One region of the Streptomyces sp. NBC_01268 genome, then DNA from elsewhere that is predicted to be linked to it. Evidence: riboswitches for the same ligand, from Rfam matches in the RefSeq annotation. Region 1 holds a riboswitch; the other holds the start of a gene.
What was found. Region 1 has a riboswitch for cyclic di-AMP ahead of OG309_RS31420 (M23 family metallopeptidase). Riboswitches for the same ligand answer to the same signal wherever they lie in the genome.
Positions count from the first base shown of each region.

Region 2: another riboswitch for cyclic di-AMP. It lies ahead of OG309_RS02465 (LysM peptidoglycan-binding domain-containing protein); the one in region 1 lies ahead of OG309_RS31420 (M23 family metallopeptidase).

Region 1 covers NZ_CP108454.1:6,967,204-6,974,007, forward strand. Annotated here, with positions in the region: gene OG309_RS31400 (aspartate aminotransferase family protein) at 8-1,393, shown strand; gene OG309_RS31405 (helix-turn-helix domain-containing protein) at 1,480-2,118, shown strand; gene OG309_RS31410 (DUF6126 family protein) at 2,153-2,305, shown strand; gene OG309_RS31415 (tyrosine-protein phosphatase) at 2,318-3,115, opposite strand; cyclic di-AMP (ydaO/yuaA leader) riboswitch at 3,489-3,643, shown strand; gene OG309_RS31420 (M23 family metallopeptidase) at 3,648-4,646, shown strand; gene OG309_RS31425 (SGNH/GDSL hydrolase family protein) at 4,818-5,612, shown strand; gene OG309_RS31430 (STM4011 family radical SAM protein) at 5,599-6,465, opposite strand; gene OG309_RS31435 (STM4012 family radical SAM protein) at 6,477-6,804, opposite strand, start outside.
Region 2 covers NZ_CP108454.1:568,849-575,652, forward strand. Annotated here, with positions in the region: gene OG309_RS02450 (MFS transporter) at 1-1,136, shown strand, start outside; gene OG309_RS02455 (GntR family transcriptional regulator) at 1,221-1,904, shown strand; gene OG309_RS02460 (amidohydrolase) at 2,075-3,418, shown strand; gene OG309_RS02465 (LysM peptidoglycan-binding domain-containing protein) at 3,603-4,460, opposite strand; cyclic di-AMP (ydaO/yuaA leader) riboswitch at 4,465-4,619, opposite strand; gene OG309_RS02470 (pyridoxamine 5'-phosphate oxidase family protein) at 4,891-5,694, opposite strand; gene OG309_RS02475 (globin domain-containing protein) at 5,691-6,804, opposite strand, start outside.

The DNA of each region.
Region 1 (6,804 bases):
GCCGGTCATGACGGGCGAGTTCGACCTGCGGGCCCTGCTCGCCGAGCGCGGGGGCGAGCGGTACGAGCTGCACGCCCGGCACCTCAACCACCAGCTCCCGCGCATGCTCCACACCATCGGCTTCGACAAGGTGTACGAGCGGGCCGAGGGCGCCCACTTCTGGGACGCGGACGGGGCGGACTACCTGGACATGCTCGCCGGCTTCGGCGTCATGGGCCTGGGCCGGCACCACCCCGTCGTCCGCAAGGCGCTGCACGACGTCCTCGACGCCCAGCTCGCCGACCTCACCCGCTTCGACTGCCAGCCGCTGCCCGGACTGCTCGCCGAGCGGCTGCTCGCCCACAGCCCCCACCTCGACCGGGTCTTCTTCGGCAACAGCGGCACCGAGGCCGTGGAGACCGCCCTCAAGTTCGCCCGCTGCGCCACGGGGCGGCCGAGGGTCCTCTACTGCTCCCACGCCTTCCACGGGCTGACCACCGGCTCGCTCTCCGTCAACGGCGAGGACGGCTTCCGGGACGGCTTCGGCCCGCTGCTGCCGGACACGGCGATCGGCCTCGGCGACCTCGACGCCCTGGAGCGGGAGCTGCGCAAGGGGGACGTGGCCGCGTTCGTCGTGGAGCCGATCCAGGGCAAGGGCGTCCTGGAGTCCCCGCCGGGCTTCCTGCGCGCCGCCCAGGAGCTGCTGCACCGGCACGGGGCGCTGCTGATCGCCGACGAGGTGCAGACCGGCCTCGGCCGGACCGGCGACTTCTACGCGTACCAGCACGAGGAGGGAGTCGAGCCGGACCTGGTCTGCGTCGCCAAGGCGCTCTCCGGCGGCTACGTGCCGGTCGGCGCCACGCTCGGCAAGGACTGGATCTTCAAGAAGGTCTACTCGTCGATGGACCGGGTCCTGGTCCACTCGGCCAGCTTCGGGGCGAACGCGCAGGCCATGGCCGCCGGGCTCGCGGTGCTCTCGGTCATGGAGGCCGAGGGCACCGTCGCCCACGTCCGGCGGATCGGCGGCCTGCTCTCCGCCCGGCTGCGGGAGCTCGTGCCGCGCTACGAGCTGCTGAAGGAGGTCCGGGGCCGCGGGCTGATGATCGGCATCGAGTTCGGGCGCCCGTCCTCCCTGGGGCTGCGCAGCCGCTGGACGATGCTGCAGGCGGCCCGCAAGGGTCTCTTCGCGCAGATGGTCGTGGTGCCGCTGCTCCAGCGGCACCGGATCCTCACCCAGGTGTCGGGCGACCATCTGGAAGTGATCAAGTTGATCCCGCCGCTGGTCATCGACGAGGCGGACGTGGACCGCTTCGTGACCGCCTTCACGGCGGTGATGGACGACGCCCACGGCGGCGGCGGACTGATGTGGGACTTCGGGAAGACGCTGGTCAAGCAGGCGGTCGCGCAACGCTGACCGTGCCGGGTACGGCCGGGACTCCGGTCTTTTGCCTCTGGGGCAAGAAACTTGCCTCAGAGGCATGAACCTGGCGGAATGGACGCATGGACCACGTCCCCGGGGAATCCTCCCCGGACCCTGCCGCCCCCGCCGCGCCCGACGTCCTGCCGGACGTCGCTCCGCAGCTGCGGGCCCTGCGCCGCCGCCGGGGGCTCACCCTGGAGGCGGCCGCCCAGCGGGCCGGACTCTCGCCGGCCCACCTGTCCCGCCTGGAGACGGGTAACCGACAGCCCTCGCTGCCGATGCTGCTGGCCCTGTCCCGCATCTACGGTACGACGGTCTCCGAGCTCCTGGGCGAGACGCCGCCCGAGCACGACCCGGTCGTCCGGGCCGGGCGCTCCGAACCGGTCGAGGCCGACGGCTGGATCTACCGCCAGGCCGGCGGCGCCGGGCGCGCCCTGCAGTGCCTGCGCGTGCACGTGCCCTACGCCACCCGCGCCGACATCGTGCGGGTCCACCCCGGCGAGGAGTGGATCCACGTCCTGGAGGGCCGCGTGCGGCTCGCCCTCGGCGACACGGTGCACGTCCTCGATCCCGGGGACAGCGCGCACTTCGACTCGCTCACCCCGCACCGGATCGGCGCCGCCACCCGCGCCGGGGCCGAGCTGCTCTTCGTCCACACCCTGATGCAGAGTCCCGTCGCCGAGCTGTGCCTCGGCGACGGGACCCCGCACCGGCGCTGACCCTCCGAGTCCCCCGACCGTGGAAAGGACCGACATGTCCCAGAACTCCGTACCGGACACCGGCGAAGAGCGTGGCAACGGCAAGTTCCCGAAGGGGCTGGTGCTCCGCCTCTTCGCCTACCTGATCGCCGGGCACCTCTTCGCCGGCTTCCTCTACCTGCTGTTCGCGATGGGCGGCGGCCAGTAGGGAGCGCGGAGGCTACGCCTCGACGAGCAGCCGCTCGCGCAGCCGCTCCCGGGTCTGAGGGGCGAGCCGCAGCCCCTCCGCCAGGTAGGCGTCGACCGAACCCCAGGTCTCCTCGATGGTCGCGAAGGCGGCCCGCAGATACTCCACCCGCGCGTCGAAGAGCGGGCTCAGCAGCTCCATCACCTCGGGCGACATGGCGCCCTCGGCGGTGGAGCTGCGCTGCACCTTGTACCGGCGGTGCGGCTCGTTCGACTTCACGTAGTCCGCCTCGATCGCCTCGCGCTCGACGCCGACGGCGAGCAGCGTGATCGCGATGGACAGACCGGCGCGGTCCTTGCCGGCGGCGCAGTGCATCAGGGCCGGCACGCTCTCCTCGGCCATGGCGTGCAGGACGCGGCTGTGCTCGGCCGTCCGCTCCACAATCATCTTCTGGTACGAATCGGACATCCGGGCCGCGGCCTTGCCGTCGCCCAGGATCTCGCGCAGCTGCGCCAGGTCGCCCGAACGCACCAGCTTCCAGAACTCCTTGCCGTCGGCCGGGTCGTTGAGCGGTATGTTCACGTTCCGCACGCCGGGCAGCTCCACGTCCGCCCCCTCCATGCGCCGGTCGGCCTCGTTGCGGAAGTCGAAGACGGTGTGCAGGGCAAGGGTGGCGAGAAACGTCGCGTCCTCCGCCGTGGCGTGCGCCAGGTGACCGCTGCGGAAGAGGCGTCCGGCGCGCACGCTCCGTCCGTCCACCGTCGGCAGCCCGCCGAGGTCGCGGAAGTTGCGTACGCCGGTCAGCTCGGGCTCGGTCGTCGTCTGCGTCACGGATGCTCCTGGTCTCGAGATCGGTTCCTGGGGCAATCATCCAGGTGAGGGGCCCCGGCCGCACCCCCTCGGGCTGTAATGGGTGTTCTGTCCGAATTGAACCCTTAGGGGTAACGCGCCCTGATACCGGGGGAGATGGCATTCGGCGCGTGAGCAGCGTCATAGACGTGACGGACCGTGCCTGATCGTCTTTTCCAAATTCCCTTCCGGAAAGGGAAATCGAGGGACCGTCATCCACGGAGGGTGACCGTAATTCCGGCCGGAAATCGCGCCTGAGTCACTGTCGGGAAATCAGTGGCTTGTTCACGCCCACCCGCCTCGTCTAGCGTCGCGCTCAATCCGGACGGACCGCCTAATCCTGCCGCCGCCCGGAATCCGCACACCACCCGTACAAGGCAGGAGCGGGGGACCCAGGTAGTTCGCCGATCCCTCGAAGAAGGACGGCTCGGGGTGAAGCCGCGCGCAAGCGCTGCCGGACATCTCCAGTCCGAACCCGACAGCTCACCTCGCAGGCGACGGAGAGGAATTCGCCATGCCCGCGAAGGGTAAGCACCGCCGTCCCAAGGTCAACCCGATCACCCGCGGGTTCGTCGCCGCAGGCACCGGTGGCGCCGTCGTCGCCCTGCCGCTCATCGGCGCGACCGGCGCACACGCCGCCGAGCAGGCCGCCCCGACCGCGAAGGCCCCGCAGGCCGTCGCCGCCGCGGCCCCCGCCCAGGCGCCGGCCGCCAAGCCCGCCGCCGCCCCCAAGGCGTACACCGTCGTCCGCGGCGACTACCTGTCCAAGATCGCCGGCGAGCACCACCTGGCCGGCGGCTGGCAGAAGCTCTACCGCGACAACCGCCAGGTCGTCGGCGAGGACCCCTCGCTGATCCTCCCCGGCATGAAGCTCACCCTCGGCGCCAAGGGCACCGCCAAGGCCCACGCGCCGAAGGCCGAGCGCAGCGCGAAGAGCACCGGCGACGACACCCGCGCCTCCCGCGACAGCGAGCGCTCCTCGGCCGCCGCCACCTCGACGGCCTCGTCGTCCTCCGCGTCCTCGTCCTCCTCTTCTTCTTCGTCCTCCTCTTCCTCCTCCTCTTCCTCCTCCTCTTCCTCTTCCTCGGCGGGCCAGACCACCTCCTCCGGCTGGGTCACTCCCATCGCCGGCGGTGGCGTCTCCACCCCGTACCGGGCCTCCGGCTCGATGTGGTCCTCCGGCTACCACACCGGCGTCGACTTCATCGCCTCCACCGGGACCACCGTCCGGGCGGTCGGACCGGGCACCGTCTACTCGGCCGGCTGGGGCGGCGCGTACGGCAACCAGGTCGTCATCCAGCACGCCGACGGCACCTTCTCGCAGTACGGGCACCTCTCCTCGCTCTCCGTCTCCGCCGGCCAGACGGTCAGCGGCGGCCAGCAGATCGGCCTCTCCGGTTCGACCGGCAACGTCACCGGACCCCACCTGCACTTCGAGATGCGCACCGGGCCGGAGTACGGCTCCGACATCGACCCGCTGGCCGTCCTGCGCCAGCACGGCGTCAGCATCTGAGGCTGCTGACCCCGCGAACTCCACGGGTTCACCCCGCAGGCCCGGCACCCACGTGCCGGGCCTCCGGCGTATTCCGGCTTGGTGGAATCTTTATCGGTGGCATATGTCACCCGCCGTCAACCCCTCCTTACGGTCGCGTAGGTCACATCCGTAAGGGAAAGATGTGTTCCCGTGGCAGACGATTCGAGAACAAGAGACAAGAACGCATTCGGGTCGTACGCGGCGATCGGTGACAGCTTCACGGAGGGCGTCGGCGACCCCGGCCCCGACGGGACGTACGTCGGATGGGCGGACCGGTTCGCGGTCCTGCTCGCCGACCAGCTGCCGGAGAACGACGCCTTCCGCTACGCCAACCTGGCGGTGCGGGGGCGCCTTCTGGACCAGATCGTCGCGGAGCAGGTCCCCCGGGCGAAGGAACTCGCCCCCGACCTGGTGACCTTCTGCGCCGGCGGCAACGACATCATCCGCCCCGGGACCGACCCCGACGACGTGGCCGAGCGCTTCGAGCGCGCGGTCGCCGACCTGACCTCCGCCGTGGGCACCGTCATGGTGACGACCGGCTTCGACACGCGCGACGTGCCCGTCCTGAAGCACCTGCGCGGGAAGATCGCCACCTACACCGCCCACGTCCGGAGCATCGCCGACCGCTACGACTGCCCGGTGCTCGACCTGTGGTCGCTGAAGTCGGTCCAGGACCGGCGGGCCTGGGACGACGACCGGCTCCACCTGTCGGCCGAGGGACACACCCGGGTCGCGCTGCGCGCCGCCCAGGTCCTCGGTCTGCCGGTGCCGGCCGACCCGGACCAGCCGTGGCCGCCGCAGGCTCCGCGCGGCACCCTCGAGGTCCGCAAGGACGACATCCACTGGGCGAAGGAGTACCTGGTCCCGTGGATCGGACGCCGTCTGCGCGGCGAGAGCTCCGGGGACCACGTCGAGGCCAAGCGCCCCGACCTCATGCCCCTCTAGGGGACGCGGGGAGTCCGGCCGGTATCCGTTCCAGGACGCCGCCGGCGAACACGTCGTACAGCGGCAGCGTCTCCAGGTGGACGTAGCCGATGTGGCAGTCGCAGACGGCGAGCGGACAGGGCCGCGGGCGCAGTGCGGTCCGGTACGACCCGTCGTAGAGGTTGCCCAGCTCGGCCCTGACGAAGTGGCAGCGCCGCACCGTCCCGTCGCCGTCCACCGAGACGACCGACTCGCCGGTGCGGCACGGCAGCCCGGCCGAGCGGTGCGGATGCCGGCTGTACGGGAAGAGGGGGTCGAGGAGCGTCCACTCCTCGGCCTCCACGTCGGTGTACGTGCGGCCCTCGGCCGCGTTCACCCACAGGTAGACGCCGGCCGGCAGCTCGGCGCGCAGCCGCCGGGCGGCGGCCAGGTGCTCCGGCAGGCCGACGATCCCCACGCTGAAGCGGATGCCTCGCCCCGCGAGCGCGTGGCACTTGCCGAGGAACCGCTCGTACGGGGTCTGGCCCGGGTGGTACGTGCACCACAGGGCCACGCTGTCCGGGTCGGCCTCGTCCAGCCACTCCGTGCGGCAGCTCAGGTTGGTCTGGATCGCCACCCGCTCCACGTGGGGCAGCCGGGAGAGCTCCACCAGCGCGCGCCGGTACCAGGAGCGCACCAGGCCCTCGCCCCACGGGGTGAACAGGACGCGCAGCCGGTCGTCCCGCCGCTCCGCCGCCCAGCCGGCGAAGCGCTCCAGGGCGGCCCGGTCGGCCGTCAGCGCCGCGCGGCTGTCGCGGCGCTTGGCGAACGGGCAGTACGGGCAGTCGTAGTCGCAGGAGGCCAAGGGGCCCCGGTACAACAGGGTCAGATCCATGCCGGGCCCCGCTACTTCGCCTCGTACGCGGCCATCGCCGCCCGCACCGCCGGGGAGAACAGCTCGGGGCCGAGCCCGTCCGAGAACGCGAGGCCCTCGGGGGAGAGCCGGAGCAGCCCGCCGGGAGCATCCCCGTCCAGCCAGCCCAGCTCCTCGAAGCGGGCGAGCTCGGCCGGGAAGTCCGCGAAGGGCGAGGCGCCGAAGCGGGCCGTGTAGTCCGCGGTCTCCATGCCCTCGGCCTGGAGCAGCGACTGCAGCAGATGGCGGCGGCGGGCCTCGTCCGGACCGGTCGGCCGGCCCACCTCCGCCCGGGAGAAGTCCGCCGTCGCCGTGTACGTG
Region 2 (6,804 bases), 6.4 Mb from region 1:
CGGCGATCTTCCCGCTCGCGCTGTCCGTCCTGCGCGAGGAGGTCCGGCCGCAGAAGCTGCCCGGCGCGATGTCGCTGGTCAGCGGCACCCTCGCCTTCGGCAGCGGCCTCGCGCTCGTCGCCACCGGCCTGCTGACCTCCGGCCCGGACGCCGACTACCGCAGCGCCTTCTGGATGGCGACCGGCTTCGCCGCGCTGGCCCTGCTCGCCGTCCTCTTCCTGGTCCCCGCGACCCGCCACAAGACCGGTGGCCGCACCGACTTCCTCGGCGCGCTGGCCCTCGGCGCCACCCTGCTGCTCCTCCTGCTGCCCATCTCGCAGGGGCACGAGTGGGGCTGGACCTCCGGCCGCACACTGGGCAGCTTCGCGGGCGCGGCCGTCATGACCGGTGTCTGGGTCCTGATCGAGCTGAAGGTCCGCGAGCCCCTCGTCGACATGCGCATGTTCGTGCACCGGCCGGTGCTCATGGCCAACCTGGCCGGCATCCTCGTCGGCTTCGGCATGTTCGCGAACTTCCTGGGCGTCTCGTACCTCGTCCAGATGCCCCAGGCGCTCACCGGGTACGGGTTCGACGCGTCGATCCTGCGCGCCTCCGTGCAGTTCCTGCTGCCCGGCGCGATCGTGTCGCTGCTCGCCTCCCCGGTCGGCGGCCAGCTGGTCCGCCACCGCGGGCCCCGTACGGCGCTGGTCCTGGCCGCGGCGCTCGGCGCCGTCGGCTTCGGCTGGCTGGCCCTGGACCACGGCCACACCGTCTCGGTGATCGGCGCCGGCGTGATCGTCGGCGCGGCCGTCAGCTTCGGCTACGCGGCGATGCCCGCCGTCATCATGGCGAGCGTCCCGCACCACCAGAGCGGCATCGCCAACGGCATCAACTCCATCTCCCGCTCCACCGGCAGTGCGATCGGCAGCGCCGTCGTCACCACGATCCTGGCCTCGAAGACCCTGGAGCACCTGCCGGCGGGTGTCCCGCCGCTGCCCGCGGAGTCCGGCTTCACCCTCACCTTCTGGATCGGGGCGACGGCCTTCGCCCTCGTCGCCGTCATCGCGCGGTTCGGCCTGCGCGCCGCCCAGGGCCCCCGCGCCACGGCGGCGCCCGCGCCCGCCGCCGATCAGACGGCCGAACCCGCGGCCGTCTGATCCGTCCGGCCGGGCCCGCCCGTCGTATCCTCGGCGCGGCGGGCCCGGGTGGTCCCGGCGCGAGGACGGAAGAGGTCGGACAAGGTGGCGGACAGCAGCAGGGCCGGGGCGACGGCCAAGGAGGCCGGATCGGGCCCGCTCGGAGCGCGGGCCCGCGAGGCCGTCCTGCAGCGCATCGTCGACCGGCGGTACGAACAGGGCGCGCGGCTCGTCGAGCGGGAGGTCGCCGAGGAGCTCGGCATGTCGCGCGTACCCGTCCGCGAGGCGCTGCGTGCGCTCGTCGCCGAGGGCCTGCTCGAACTGCTCCCGCACAGCGGGGTGCGCGTACGGCGCCTGGAGCGCACCGACGTGGAGCATCTGTACGAGGTGTGGGAGCCCCTGGCGGTCCAGGCCTCGCGGCTCGCGGCCCGGGTCGCGGCGGCGGGTGACCCCGCGGGGCTGACCGCGCTGGAGGCGACGCTCCACCAGGCCGAGTCGGCGGCGGCCGAGGCCGAGGGGACGCGGGAGGTCGCCGCGCACACGGCGTTCCACGAGGGCGTCGTCGCCATGGCCGGCAATCCGCTGCTCGCGCGCATGATGGAGCAGTTGAGCTGGCAGTTGCGCCTGCTCTTCGGGCTCCGCGAGGAGCCCGCCCACATGCGGGCCCAGCACGCCGAGATGTTCCGGCACATCGCCGCGGGGGACGCGGAGGCGGCGGGGGCCAGCACGCTGCTGCACGTGCGGGACAGCCGGGCGGTCGCCCTGCGCTCCCTCTTCGGCGACGCCTGAGAGAATTTGTATACCAAAAGCGAGGCCCGACTCCAGCTCCCCCTTGGCGATGCCTTCAGGATCGGCTTCCATCTGGCGATTCCCCGCCCCTGATGCCCTTCCCTTGTTCGGTGCACCTTGATTGGTATACAAAAACGGGGAGCCGTTGGCCCCCTCCTCAAGGAGTCCCCATGCAGCCGTCCTCCCCCTCCCCCGCGCTCTCCCGTCGCACGATGCTGGCGGGCGCCGCCGCCCTGGCCGGAACGACGGCCACCGCGGGCGCCGCCGCCCCCGCGACGGCCGCCCCCGTCGAAGCAGTGGCGGCCACCGGCGCCGCTGCCGGCCGGCAGCGCGACAGGACGGTGGTCTTCCGCAACGTGCGCGTCTTCGGCGCGGCGAAGCCGACGGACCTCGTGGTCGTCGACGGGCGCGTCTCGGGCCGCCCCGCACCGCACGGGGCGAAGGTCGTCGACGGCGGGGGCCGGATCGCGCTTCCGTCGCTGGTGGACGCGCACATCCATCCCGACAAGACGACCTGGGGCGGCTCCTGGGTGTCGCGGCGCCCGGCGAGCGGCATCGCCGACTACGTCGCGCAGGACGTGGAGCTGTTCCGCAGCCAGCGCCGGCCGGTCGCCGAGCGCGCGTACGGGCTGATGTCCCACGCCGTCGCCCGCGGCACCCGGGCGATGCGCGCCCACGCCGACGTGGCCCCGGCGTACGGCCTGGCCGGAGTGCAGGGCGTCGCCGACGCGCGGGCGCGGCTTCGGCACGCGCTCGACGTCCAGATCGTCGCGTTCCCCCAGCACGGTGTGATCCGGACCCCGGGGACGGCGAAGCTGCTGGAGGACGCGGCCCGCGAGGGACTCGTGGACATGATCGGCGGCATCGACCCCATCGGCTTCGACCAGGCCCTCGAGGAGCAGCTCGACCTGGTCTTCGGCATCGCGGACCGCCACGGCGTCGGCGTGGACATCCACCTGCACGACCGCGGCGAGAAGGGGATCAAGGCCATGCGCGGCATCATCGACCGCACCCGCGCCCTCTCCCTCTCGGGCAAGGTCACCGTCAGCCACGTCTTCTGCCTGCCCGCCCTGTCCGACCGCGACCTGGGCGCGATCGCCGCCGATCTGGGCGCCCAGGACATCGCCCTCACGACCGTCGCCCCCTCCGACTCGCTGGTCCTGCCGATCGCCCGGCTGCGCGAGCACGGCGTACGGGTCGGCCTCGGATCCGACGGCGTGCGGGACTCCTGGAGCCCGTTCGGCAACGCGGACATGATGCACCGCGCCCACCTGCTCGGCTGGGTCACGGACGTCCGCCTCGACGACGAGCTGACCGACTGCTACGGCGTCGCCGCGAACGGCGGTGCGGACGTCATGGGCCTGCCGCACGCCGACCTCCGGCCCGGCGCGCCGGCCGACTTCGTCCTCGTACGGGGCGAGTGCCTGCCCCAGGTCGTGGTGGACATGCCGCGCCGGGACCTGGTCGTGCACGGCGGCGTCGTGGTGGCCCGCGACCGGGAGTTCCTCGCCTGAACGGCGGGCGAGGCGCAGGCGTCTGGCCGACCGGTGAGGCGTGACGGACGCCGGTGAGCTTCTGGGACGCGGTCCACAGGCGCTCACCGGCGACGTCGCCGCACGTCCCGAAGCCGTCGGCGGTGCGGCCGTGGGATCGAGGCCACCTCGGCGGAGACTCCGACCCGGAGGCCGCCCGGCCCCGTCAGTAGGCGCCGTTGACGTTGTCGATCGAGCCGTAGCGGGCGGCCGCGTAGTTGCAGGCGGCCGTGATGTTGGCCACCGGGTCGTAGAGGTCGAAGGCCGTGCCGGCCACGTGGTAGGCCTGGAAGGTGGGCTCGATCACCTGGAGCAGGCCCTTGGACGGCGTGCCGGCGAGGGCGTTGGAGTCCCAGTTGTTGATGGCCAGCGGGTTGCCCGAGGACTCGCGCATGACGTTGCGGTAGATGCCGTCGTAGCTGCCCGGGATGCCGTTCCTGGCCATGATGTCGAGGGACTCGCGGATCCAGCCGTCCAGGTCGTTCGAGTACGAGACGGCCGAGGCCGCCGACGAGACCGCGGCCTGGACCACGGCGGGCGACGCGGCGGACGACGGGTGCGAGACCGCCGGACGCGCGGCGGCGGCGCCGGTCGCGGCTGCCGTACGCGCCACCGCCGGACGCGCCGCGCTCCCGGCACCCTTGGCGTTCTTGGTGTCGATGGTGAGTCGCAGACCGGGGCGGATGAGGCCCGGGTCCGCGCCGACGGCGGCGCGGTTGTCGCGGTAGATCGTCTTCCAGCCGCCGCTCACGTGGTGCTTCCGGGCGATCTTCGAGAGCGAGTCGCCGGCGACCACGGAATAGCGGACGGGGCCGCTCGCCTTCGCCGTCCCGACCGCCGCCTTTTCGATTGCGACGAATGCGACGGCGTGCACCGCCTGCGGGGCCCTCGGGGTCTCGGCCGCCGCGCCGGTGGCCCCGGCGAGCGGCAGGACGAGTGCGGCGCTGCCGGTGATGCCGACGACGGCCAGTCCGCGGGCGAGCGGGGTGTTCTTGGGGCGGCGGTGCTTCCCGGGTCCACGCATGGCGAATTCCTCTCCTTCGCCTGCGAGGTGAGCTGTCGGGTTCGGGCAGGAGCTGCCCGGCCGCGCTGCGCGCGGCTGCACCCCGAGCCGCCCCGGAGACCGGGACGGCGGCGAACCTGGGTCCCCCGCTCCTGCCGTACGAGTGGGTGAGTGCGGTGCCCGGGCGGCGGCAGGATTCGGCGTTCCGTCCGGATTGCGGGTGACCGTAGGCGAAGGAGAACAGCGAGAACAAGGGCCTGATTCGCAAAAGCAAGCAGATCTTTTATGGGGCGGAAAAGGATCAATCGGCGCTCTGTGATCCATTTCCCCAACTGGTTGCCGGACGCTGACGCGTGACGCCACGACAGCGTTCCGCGAGAACGTCCGACCGTGACTCAGATCACCGGCCACCCTTTAATCGGACATGTCCGGATCCGATTGATTTGAGGGATTAGGGAATCCGGCTTTCGACACCCCTGCTGAACCAGCCGCTGAACCCCTCGGACGCGTGGCGCCGCCGCTCCGCCCGCTCCAGCACCCGCTCGGCCTCCGCCCGCCACGTCTCCGCGCCCGCGCGGGGCGGCGGGAGGAACGGTCCCCGTTCCGGCGCGTCCGCCGCGGCGCCGAAGAAGTCGCCGCCCTTGCGCCGGACGTCGTCGGTGCCCCACGCCCGGCCCTGGCCGTGCCGCGGCACCTTCTGGAGGTGCGGGATGTGCTTGGCGCAGTGGATGTACGCCTCCTCCACGGTGATCTCCACCCAGCTCAGCGCGCGCCGCCCCGGCACCGGGTCGACCGTGAGTCCGGGGTGGCCGGCGCGCATCTCGTCGTCGGCCACGACCCGGGCCGTGCCGTTCACGTGGAGCCCGACGCGGTCCCGGAGGAAGTCCACCATCAGGAGGCCGACGTGCGGGTTCTCCTCGATGTTGCCGAGGCTGGCCTGCACCCCGTTCCCCCGGTACTCGGGGTAGGCGAGCCGCACCTCGTCCAGGACGTGGAGGAAGCCGGCCGGGCCAGCCCGGAAGGTGTTGTCGCAGGCCCCGTGCCGGTCGGCGGTGGCCAGGAAGAACATCTCCTGGCGGGCCACGAACTCCCGCATCCGGGGGTTGAGCCGGTCGAGGACCTGCTCGGCGTAGAACCGGTCGGCGCGCTCGGTGGTGCCCGTGCGCCGCTGGACCAGGTGCTCGCCGTCGCTTCCCGGGCGGACGGTGCGCGGCGGGGTCGCCGACCGCGGACCGGTGTGCTCGAAGGTGCTCAATTCCTCGCCCCGACCAGTTCTTCGATGGAGTCGTGCCGTATGCGGTGGGTGGGGATGCCGATGCCCACGAGGGTGTCGACACCGCGGCGGATCATGCCGGGCGGGCCGGAGAGGTACGCCTCGTACGTGTGCCACGGGCCGAACTCGCGCACGGCTCCGGACAGGCCCCCGGACAGGGCCGAGCCGGGACCGGTGTCGACGACCGGGCGCACGGAGAGCCAGGGGTGCGACTGCTGCAACCGCAGCATGGTCTCGATGTCGTACAGGTCGTCGTTGCTGCGGGCGCCGTAGAACACGTCGACGGAGCGGCGCCTGCCGTGCTGGGCGACGTCCTCGACCAGCGCCTTGATGGGGGCGATGCCCGTACCGCCACCGAGGCACAGCAGTCCGTTGTCGGTGTGGTGGTCGACGGTCATCGAGCCGCTGGGGCCGCCGAGCCGCAGGACGTCCCCGGGCCGGGCGCGGTGCACGAGCGCGTTCGACACCCAGCCCGCGGGCACGGCCTTCACGTGGAAGGAGAGCAGGCCGTCGGAGCGGGGCGCGGAGGCGAAGGAGTAGTGCCGCCAGACCCGTGGCCACCAGGGTGTCTCCAGGGCGGTGTACTGCCCGGCGCGGAAGGGGTACGGCTGGTCGGGGCGGACCGTGACGACGGCGACGTCGGCGGTGCGCGGCTCGTGGGCGACCACCTCCGCCTGCCACCAGGCGGGGGCCCGGAGCTCGTCCTGGGCGGCCGCGTCGATCATGATCTGGGAGATGGCGGTGTACGCGCCCACCCAGGCCGCCTCGGTCCGCGGGCCCCAGCTGTGCGGGGCGTGCTGCGCGAGGGCGCCGATCAGGCACTCGCCGACGGCCGGGTAGTGCTCGGGCAGCGTGCCGTACTTCCGGTGGCCGCGGCCGAGCCCGGTCAGGTACGCGGTGAGGGTGGCGGTGTCCTCGGCGTGCGTGGCGGCCGTGAGCAGCGCCTTGAAGAGCCGGTCGCGCTGGGCGTCCATCGCCGCCGGGAAGAGGGCCCGCAGGTCGGGGTGGCGGAGGAAGAGCAGGGCGTAGAAGTACGAGGTGACCTTGTCCGCGATCGGTTCGATCTCGGCCATCGTCCGGCGCAGCAACACC